Regions from separate parts of the Terrisporobacter glycolicus ATCC 14880 genome, predicted to be linked through region 1. Evidence: riboswitches for the same ligand, from Rfam matches in the RefSeq annotation. Region 1 holds a riboswitch; the other holds the start of a gene.

Evidence for each region. A riboswitch is a leader RNA that binds a small molecule or an ion and turns the genes downstream of it on or off. The one in region 1 is predicted to bind lysine.
Region 2: it holds a riboswitch for lysine, as region 1 does, so the genes downstream of both, TEGL_RS07265 (amino acid permease) here and TEGL_RS12985 (Na+/H+ antiporter NhaC family protein) in region 1, are expected to answer to the same signal.

What each region holds. Positions count from the first base shown of each region.
Region 1 is NZ_CP117523.1:2,609,956-2,615,478, reverse strand. It holds gene TEGL_RS13000 (Na+/H+ antiporter NhaC family protein) at 1-193, shown strand, start outside; gene TEGL_RS12995 (tRNA threonylcarbamoyladenosine dehydratase) at 268-915, shown strand; gene TEGL_RS19835 (Na+/H+ antiporter NhaC family protein) at 1,044-2,357, opposite strand; lysine riboswitch at 2,562-2,737, shown strand; gene TEGL_RS12985 (Na+/H+ antiporter NhaC family protein) at 2,846-4,594, shown strand; gene TEGL_RS12980 (pentapeptide repeat-containing protein) at 4,682-5,523, shown strand, end outside.
Region 2 is NZ_CP117523.1:1,480,955-1,486,477, forward strand. It holds gene brnQ (branched-chain amino acid transport system II carrier protein) at 124-1,440, shown strand; gene TEGL_RS07260 (lysozyme inhibitor LprI family protein) at 1,635-2,459, shown strand; lysine riboswitch at 2,592-2,768, shown strand; gene TEGL_RS07265 (amino acid permease) at 3,019-4,470, shown strand; gene TEGL_RS07270 (LytR/AlgR family response regulator transcription factor) at 5,274-5,523, shown strand, end outside.

The DNA of each region.
Region 1 (5,523 bases):
CCATGTTAGAACACAAATGCCATATGCTTTATTCGTTGGAAGCATAGCCATATTATTTGGGTATATACCAGCAGGAATGGGACTTCCAATTTATTTAATAATCCCTTTAGCATTTATAGCAATGTTTATAGGAATACAAATACTTGGAAAAAGTGTAGATATAGATGAAAAGGAAGAAAATTTAATAGCTTAATTTATTATAAAATATAAAAAATCCCTTTAGATTGTTAGATACAATAATTTGAAGGGATTTTTAGTATTTAATTAATAAATTCTCATGTTCTTGTCATAGGAGTAGGTGGAGTTGGTAGTTTTTGTGTAGAGGCCTTAATAAGGGCTGGCATAGGAAATATAACTATAGTAGATTATGCAAAGGTTGAAGAAAGTGATTTTAATAGACAATTACCTGGATTAAATTCTAATTTAAACAAAGATAAGGTTCAAGTAGTAAAAGATAGATTAATAGATATAAATAAAGACTTAAATATAAATGCAGTAAACTGTGTTTTTAATGAGGAAAGTAGTAACAAAATATTTAGTCAAAATTATGATTATGTTGTAGATGCTATAGATATGGTTTCATCAAAACTTCAATTAATTCAACTATGTTTAAATAAAAGCATACCAATAATAAGTTCCATGGGTATGGGGAATAAGTTAGATCCCACAAAGATAGAAATTAATGATATTTCAAATACTCATACTTGTCCATTGGCTAAAGTTATGAGAAAAGAACTTAGAGATAGAGGAATAGAGCATTTAAAAGTAGTATTTTCCACAGAGCAACCTATAGAAGTTAAGGAAAAGATATCAAATGGCCATAGAATACTACCAGGAAGTATGCCTTTTATGTCTTCCTGTGGAGGATTGATAATATCATCTCAGGTTATAAAGGACTTACTTGATATAAAATAGTTTGAATTTTAAAACTAAAATAGTAATAATTTTAATAATAACCGATTAAAACTATTACTATTTTTATTAGAAGGTATAAAAAATTATCTTAATAACATTCCTATAAATATATAATAATAAATTTATTTCTAAAAAGTTTTTGTTTTAGAAAAATTTTTTTGTGATTTATCTTTATAAAAATCCAAGTAGATACAATAACATAAATGACAAAATGGGACTATATATAGAAAAATAGCATATGGGATAAATTTGTAATTACTTATGCCTAAGACTGAAGTAGGAACGAGTGCAGCTATGCACCATGGGATTAAGGCAGATGTAACGATTGCGGAATTGGAAAATTCCATAGCCATATCTTCATTATTATAATTCTCGTAGCTATTTTTAAGTGTTTCTATAGTTAGAATAAAAGCTATAGTTTGGCTACATCCAATAGATGCAATTATTAAGCCAAGAAATAAGGTTACTAAAAATAACTTACTCTTATTTAGTTTTATTTTTTTCAAATACGTCTCTAAACCATTAAAAATATTTAATCCACTAAAAAATCCTGTTAAACAGCATGAAATAATAATTATATAACAAGTTTTAAGCATGGAAATAATGCCACCGCCCTTAATAATATTTGATAAGGATGAAGAGGCTTTATATCCAAATATAATATAATTACACAAATCTATCATAGTTATTTTTTGAATAATAAAGCAAATTATTATTGAAGCTATTATACTTATAGTTATTGATTTTGAAATTGAAACTTTTTTTAACGATAAAATAATAATTATAATAGCTGGTATTAATAAAATAAAACTAATATGAAAATCATTGTATAAAGTTAAACTTAGTGAATTGTCAATAAAAGTTAAAGGATTTTTAAAGGAGAATAATAAATAAAAAATAATACTAACCATAGTTGGAATAATACCAAAAATGAAAATTTTTCTAATATATTTAAATAAATCAACGTTAGTTAAATTGCATAGAAGAAGTAAACTAGAAGATAAAGGTGAACATCTATCACCTAAATATGCCCCAGACATAATTGCTCCTCCTACTAAATTTAAGTTAAGATTAGATGCCTGTGCAATAATAATAAGAGGTATGCCTATAGAACTTATAGTACCAAAGGAAGTTCCAATCAAAAAGGATGTTAAAGCTGGGATTAAAAAACAAAATAAAATAAATAGATTAGGGTTAATATATTTTAGTGAATAATAAACTATTGCAGGAATTGTTCCACAACTTAACCAAACACTTATTAAAATTGAAATTAATAATAAAATTTTTATAATTGGAAAGCTTCTTTTAGATTCAAAGGTATATAATTCAAGAAGCTCCTTTATGCTTTTATTTCTTTTTAGGCCGACTAAAGAAAATAAAATTAAAGAAATAGTTAAACCGTATCCTAAAAAAATATTATTAAAAACGCTAAATATTAGCATTATTATTGTAATAATAATTATTAAAAAAATTCTCATATAAATAATTCCTCCCATAACTTATCATCATAATAAAATTATAGAGAAATAATATCAAAATATTAATTAAATATAAAAAAATATTTATAATATATATATGGTAAAAAAGACAGAATTAAATGTTGCTAAATATAGGAAGGTGATATATACTCATATTAATAAGTGAATATTTAAGGTAGAGGTGCGATTTTTATCAGTAACAATAATGAGTTAAGCAACGTGGATTTATTGTGAAAGGAAACATCGCCGAAGCATATAACTGAAGCTTTAAGGTTATTTGGCTGGGGGTATATATAATATATATGCCACTGTCACTAAGAAATTAGTGTTGAGCTATCAAATGGATTTATAGTTTAGTATAATTATGACCTTGATGCTCTTACATCAAGGTTTTTTTAATGAAAAAAATAGCCCTTATAATGTTCACTACAAAAATATTAGGGGGAAATAAAATGAGAAGAAGAAATTTAAGATTATTTTTAATGACAACCATGCTATTCATAATGACAACAGTATTATCTTTTGCAGAAGAAGTTGATGTTGCTGCACAAAATGCAGATAAATTTGGTTTATGGACTTTAATACCACCGCTAGTTGCCATTTCACTTGCTTTTATAACTAAAAATGTTATAGTATCTTTGGTTATAGGGATTATGTCAGGGGGATTTATATTAAATATAACAGGAAATAATCCTTTTATGGCAATATTTTATTCATTTTTGGATTTAATTCAAAGGGCAGTGGGATCTTTAGCAGATCCATGGAATGCAGGTATAATTCTTCAAGTTTTAGCAATAGGAGGAGTTATAAATTTAGTTGGAAAAATGGGTGGAGCAAAAGCCATAGCTGAAGCCTTATCAAATAAAGCAAAAACAGCAAAAAGTGCTCAAATAATGACTTGGTTTGCAGGATTATTTGTATTCTTTGATGACTATGCAAACTCTTTAATAATAGGACCTATGATGAGACCTGTTACAGACAAAATGAAAGTATCAAGAGAAAGATTAGCGTTTATAATAGATGCCACTGCAGCACCAGTTGCAGGTTTAGCAATTATTTCTACATGGATAGGTTTAGAAGTTGGGCTTATAGGTACGGCATTTGAAAGTATAGGAGTTGAAACAAATGCATTTGGAGTATTTTTAAATACAATTCCATTTAGATTCTATAATCTATTAATATTAGGATTTATAGTAATGACAGCTTTACTTTTAAAGGATTTTGGACCTATGAGAAAAGCTGAGTTAGAATGTAGAAGAGGGAGTCAAAATCTTACTTCAAACGAAGAAGTGAATAAAAATTTAAGTAAACATGATGATATGGAACCATTAGAGGGTGTTAAATTAAGTGTCTGGAATGCAATAATACCAATAGGAGCGTTGATAGTTGGAGCGTTATTTGCTTTTTATTACAGTGGATATACTGCAATAATGGGTGGAGAGGACACTACAGTAATTCAGCTTATGCAAAATTCACCAGCATCATTTAATGCAATAAAAGAAGCTTTTTCAAATGCAGATGCATCTGTTGCTCTTTTCCAATCAGCTTTATTTGCAGGAATAGTTGCAATGGTTATGGGTGTATGTAAAAAAATGTTTACTGTATCAGAAGCTCTAGATATTTGGGTGGATGGAATGAAAACATTAGTAATAACAGGTGTAATATTAATATGTGCATGGTCACTTTCGTCTGTAATAAAAGAATTAGGAACCGCAAAATATTTGATTACATTATTATCAGGTTCACTGCCTCCATTTATAGTACCAAGCTTAATATTTGTGCTTGGGGCAATAATATCATTTGCAACAGGGACTTCTTATGGAACAATGGGAATACTTATGCCTCTGGCTATACCACTTGCATACTCAATAAATCCAGATATGTCTTATGTAATAGTTGCAACATCAGCAGTATTAACTGGAGCTATATTTGGAGACCATTGCTCACCAATATCAGATACAACAATACTTTCATCTATGGGAGCTGGATGTAATCATATAGACCATGTTAGAACACAGATGCCTTATTCAATATTTGTGGGAGTTATTACTATAGTGTTTGGATATATACCAGCGGGATTTGGATTACCTGTCTATTTAGTTTTACCATTGGCATTTGTGGCTATGTTTATAGGAATACAAGTACTTGGTAAGAGTGTAGAAGTTGAAGATATACAAGGAAATGAATTACTAGAAAATTAATATTTATAAAAGACTTAAATGATAATGCATTTAAGTCTTTTTTTATGCAAATAATAAGTTATAGAGTTTATAAAAGGAGAAATTACTATGGCTTATGTAAATTTTAAAGAAGAAAATTATAAATTAAAGATCCAATTGGATAAAAGGAAAAAAAATAATGAAAAAAATTATAGTTATATTATAAAGCATAAAAAGAATATGACTGACTATAATCCAGACAATCGATATAGTTATGAAATTACAGAAAATGAATTCATTGGCAAAAAGGGATTGTTAGATGAAAAAGATTATTATAATATTTCAAACAAAGATATAATATGTGCAAGTTTTAAAGATTGTACTTTTGCAAATACAAAATTTATCAATTGTAGAATAATAGGCTGTAAATTTTATGATTGTAAATTTATATTAGGTGGTGTTATTTTTGAAAATTGTATATTTATTATGGAAGATAATATAAAGTCACCGTCATTGAATAATACAATAAATTACTCTTGTGAATTCTATAATTGTGAGTTTTATAGTAAATTCAAAAATTGTGATTTATCATATTCAATATTTGAAAATTGTTTAATAAAAAATACTTCATTTGAAATATGCATGATGAAAAGTATGATAGCAAATAAATGTGAATTGAATGAAATAAAAATTTCGGATAGTGACTTAAGTGGATTTAAAACACACAAATGTTATATTTTAGATTTTGAATTTGATGATAAGTATAAAACTAAATTAGATGAAAAAACATTTTTTGATAAATTAGTAGAAATTAAAAAAACTAGAGAAGAATATGAAGGGCTATATTTAACTTATCAGGCTATTGCAAATAAATTTAAAGAAAATACTTTAGATAATAACTTTGGCGAATATTATTATTTATGTAAGAAAATTCAAAGTAAAACCCTGGACCCTATTCCAAAAATAGGATC
Region 2 (5,523 bases), 1.1 Mb from region 1:
ATCACTCCAAATGATAAATATATGTTAAATAATTGAGAAATTATAGACGTTAAGAACTTAGAAATGTATAATTTTTTTTAATTGATAAATAAACATAAATGAATTTTTTAAGGGGGCTTTAACATGAAAAGGCAGCAGAAGGACATCATTGTAGTTGGATTTGCACTATTCGCAATGTTTTTTGGAGCAGGAAATCTAATCTTTCCACCATACCTTGGTGTAGTAAGTGGTAGTGGATGGATGACTGGTTTTACAGGTTTTATTATTGCAGACGTTGGCTTAGCATTACTTGCAATAATGGCAGCAGCCAAGTGCCAAGGAGATATAAACACTGTACTAGGAAGAACTGGGAAAAGGTTATCATTTATTCTGGCAACAGCAATAATGATTTGCCTAGGACCACTTTTAGCAATACCTAGAACAGGTGCAACAACATTTGAAATGGGAATACAACCAATTTTTGGTGGATTCAGCCCAATTTTATTCTCAGTTTTATTCTTTGGTTTAACACTTGTTCTTACAATAAAACCATCTAAAGTAGTAGACATTATAGGACAATACTTAACGCCAGCTTTGTTAATAGCATTAATATTTTTAATAATAATGGGTGTAGTATCACCACTTGGTGATTTAAATGAAGCACCAGTAATAAGCAATATATTCTCTGAAGGTATATCTCAAGGATACCAAACAATGGACCCATTAGGAGCAATAGCACTATCTGCAGTTGTAATTATTTCTCTTACTCAAAAGGGATATACAGAAGAATCACAAAAGATAAAATTAACTTTACAAGCTGGACTTGTAGCTGCAGTAGCCTTAGTTATAGTATATGGAGGTTTAACATATTTAGGTTCAACTGTGGCTCATCAATTTGCTGGAGTTAGCCCAAAAGATATAAACCAAACTTCACTAATAGTTGGCATAACAGAGCAATTATTAGGAAAACCAGGAAAAGTAGTCTTAGCAATAATAGTTGGACTAGCATGTTTGACGACAGCTATAGGACTTGTATCAGCAACAGCACAATACTTTACTAAAATAACTAAAGGTGCTTTAAAATATGAAACTATAGTTATTGTTGTATGTATATTTAGCGCAGTAGTATCTAACTTTGGTGTAAGTACTATAATACAATTTTCTGCACCAATATTATCAGTTATTTACCCTGCAACAATAGTTTTAGTAATAATGACTTTATTTGGTCACAAAATTAAAAATGACAATGCATTTAAAGGAGCAACATATGTGGCACTACTTGTAAGTATTCTTACAGTTGCAAATAACATGGGCTTCGAAATTGCATTTATAAATAAATTACCACTTAGTACTTTAGGATTTAACTGGATTATTCCAGCAATCATTGGAGGTATTATAGGAAGCATTATACCAAACCATAAGGATGATAAGGGATATGACAGAATTGATGACGCCTTATAAACATTTAAATACTATACAATAATAAAAAAGTCTGAGGGATTTAATTTTCTCTTAGGCTTTTTTATTTGCACTTAAAGATTTTATTATGACTAACTATATATTAATTCTATAAAATATATAGATATTCAACAAAATATTTAATATAATTAATATATAAAATAGAAATATTTGTAAAGCAAGAAGGGATTGAGTAAATGAAAAAAGTAATAATGCTATTAACTATATTATGTTTATTTGTTGTAGGATGTAGCAAAAAAGAGGATACATCATCTTATGATAAATATTTAGAAGATGGGAAAAGAGCAGCCACAAATGAAGAATACGATAAAGCAAAGAACTTATTTGGTTTAGCAAAAGAGGAAAATAATAATGAAGAAGAAGCAAATGCACTTTATAAGCAAACAAATAATTTAATAGAAGCAATTGATTCTAAGGAAAAGAAACACTACGATGTGGCAATACAGCTTTGTGCATCAATAGAAACAATAAATAGTGAAAGTGACATAATAAAAAAGGCTGCAACGGATTTAAAGAAAAAGTGTGTAAACTTAAAGAATAATCCTGACCAAGAAGAAAAAGAAGAAAAAGAAGCAAAAAAAGAAAAGAAAAAGACAGTAAAAGATAAGGCTAAAGAGGAAAGCAAAACAGCTAAAAATATTAAAAATGATTATAAAAATAAAGCTAAAGAAGCTAAAGATTTAGCAGTTAAAAGAGATGGTATATTTAGATATCAAGCAGCATTAATAAAGACTCTAAGATCTTATGATATGAAGGACGTTGAAAGTGCAAAAGCAGTTTATGAGTTAAGTGATGAAATGTTAAATAATTTATATAAAGATTTAAAAACAAATTTGGATAAAAGTTTATTTAATAAGTTGAAAAAAGAGCAAGTTCAATGGGTTGAGGAAAAAATGGCAAAAGAAAAGGGGCTTAGAAAGGATAAACTTTTTATGTACCAAAGTCTTGCCACAATTACCATTGATAGATGTGAGAAGTTCAATGAAAGGTATTATAGATAATAACAAATATTGGTACTTTAGTTTTCATGGTTAATTTAAAAAATTGCTTTGAAATTTAATTAAATTTAGTGAAAAACATTTACAAAATTCATTAAATGGCGTATAATTAATACATAAATTTAAACTAAGTATAAAAAAGATAGAGGAGCGGTAATTAATAGTACTAGTAATTAGTAAAAGCATAAAAATTTACTAGGAAAGGAAGTATCGCCGAAGTTGTATAATTGAAGCTAAAAAGTTGTACAGCTGGGGATGCAGAGAATATCTGTATCACTGTCACAAATTATTTTGTGGTGAGCTATCATTTAAGGGATAATATATACTTAAATATACTGTATCCATTTTAGTGTATTTTTGTATTTACGTAGCCTTGAGTGTTAAGCTCAAGGCTTTTTTTATTGTAAGTTATGTTTTTCTGATTTATAGATAAATTACAATAACCAACTTATTGACGCGAGTAAGGTTGTTGACAAAGTGGTAGCAACATAATTCACTAACACGTCATTCGAGCCAAGCAAATTTTTTATATGGGAAATATCTATTGTAGAGGAGAGACATCATGGGAGAAAATAAAAAAATAAAATTATGGGCATTAGTAATGCTTATATTTGTTCCTACTTTTAATTTTACTAACATCGCAAGTAACGCAGTATATTTAGGGGCAACTGCTATACCTTCATGGGTGATAGTATCAGTACTATACTTTTTACCACTGTGTGGAGTTATAGCTGAAATGGCATCTTTTAACAAAGACAAAGACGGTGGAATTTATACTTGGGTAGAACAAGCAATAGGTGAAAAATGGGCATTCATAAGTACATGGTCTTATTTTATAGGTATACTTTTCTATCTACAAATGGTCTTTTCCAGAATACCTGTAGCAGCATCATGGGCTTTACTTGGAAGAAACGTATTTACTGATTCCAATGCTTATTTGTTGCCAATACTATCAATATTTATATGTATAGCTATGACATATATAGCAACAATAGGTGTAAGTAAATTCTCTAAGCTGGCTGATTTTGGAGGGAAATTTACTCTAGCAGCAACAATAATATTTATAGTAATGACTGTAGTTGGATATTTTAACGGAACACCTTCTGCAACTGAGTTTAGTGTGGAAACAGTTGTTCCAAAATTTAATGTAAGTTATTTCTCAACTTTTTCTTGGTTGCTATTTGCAGTATCAGGTTCAGAAGTTGCAGGGACATATATAAAACAAACAGAAAATCCTAAAAAGACATTTCCAAAAGCAATGGTTATAGCAACTATACTTATAGCATTATCATATATACTTGGTTCTGTGGCTGTACAATTAATAGCATCACCAGAAGTTTTGGAAAGTGCTGGTATAAAAGATGCAGGGTATGTGGTTTATAGTATAGTAGCAAACAACTTTGGAATAAATGGAAAAATAGTAGTTCAAATATATGCGGCGATATTCTTAGTAACATCAATAGCAGCTTATATAATATGGATGGAGTCTCCAATAAGAGCTATGTTTGGAGAAGTTCCAAAGGGAACATTCCCAGAATTCTTAGTTAAGAAAAGAGAAGATGGAACATTAGTAAACGCACTATGGACCCAATGTGCAATATTAATAGTATTAATAGCCATACCACTATTTGGACTAAAGTCTATAGATGCATTCTTTAAATTGTTAACAGACTTATCAGCTTTAACAGTTGTTATACCATATATAATCCTTATGTGTGCATATATGTCATTTAGAAAAAATAATAAAAACATTGATTTTAAATTCTTTAAATCAGATGTACTTGCCTACACTATGTCAGGAATAGCTTTAGTACTATCTTGTACAGGGTTCTTGGGAGCAGGTCTTGACTATGTCGTTGGATCTAGTGGAACAGAAGCTATTTTACTAATAGTAAAAACCTATGGTGGACCAGTAATTCTTATAAGTATGGGACTTGCCATAAGATTTATATCGCAAAAGTCTTATAATAAATCCAATGAAGGTAGATTGGAAGATAAGAAAAAGGCTATGTAAGATGTTTGATGAAAAGTAAGCAGATATAATTGAAAGCGTGTATTTTCTTATTGGAAAGTACATGCTTTCTTTTGCTTTACTTTAAAGATAGAAGAGAAAGTTAAAAATATGCTTATAAAATTAAAAATAAGAAATTTTATTATGTGAATTATTGTTGATTTATACTTTAAGAAGTATATAATTAACAATAGAGTGATTTTTAAAAAAGAAATTAGTATTTAAGTTTTGTTATTATAAAATTATTATAAAAAGTCATATTGCAAGACTTGGATAATTGAAAGCTAGTTATTTCAATTACTTGAGGTCGTACTACTATAAGAATGAATTCCATTAAAACAAGGATTGAAACTTGGAGTAATTGCAGCGGCTCAGCAAGAAAAAATAAGTGTTTTTTTATACTTATTTTTTCTTCCAAAACACAACTAAAAATTCTACCACCAAGGATGAATAATTTTCTACATAGTATAATTTACAATTTACAATTAATTAATAAAATAAAACTTTTATTTATATAAAAAAAATCATAGTATTGATATATTTGTTGGAAAAGAATAATATACCTAATACATACAATAGTGAATGATAAAATCCAATTAAAAATTGAAAAAGTGATAATATGGATCAGTAATTACTACTTTTCCTTACTTTAAAGGCTGTATATATACAGCCTTTTTCCATGTCAAATATTGAAATAATAAAAAAATTCATGTACTAATTAAATAAATTTGATATTATAAATAAGAAATTCAATATTTATTTTGGATTGCTAAATTATAATAAATTTACATTTAGGAGTGTTGCAAATGTTAAATATTTGTTTATGTGATGATGAAATAGATGTTTTAGATTGTTATTCACATAAGATAAATGAAATTTCATATAAGCATAATTATGCATTTAAGATTGAAACCTTTAGGAATGGTGAAAGTTTAATTTTTGATATAGAAGAAGACCCAAATAGATTCAATATAATAATTATAGATATAATAATGAAAAGTATTAATGGAATTGATACAGCAAAGATTTTAAGAAATCGTGGATATAGTGGAATAA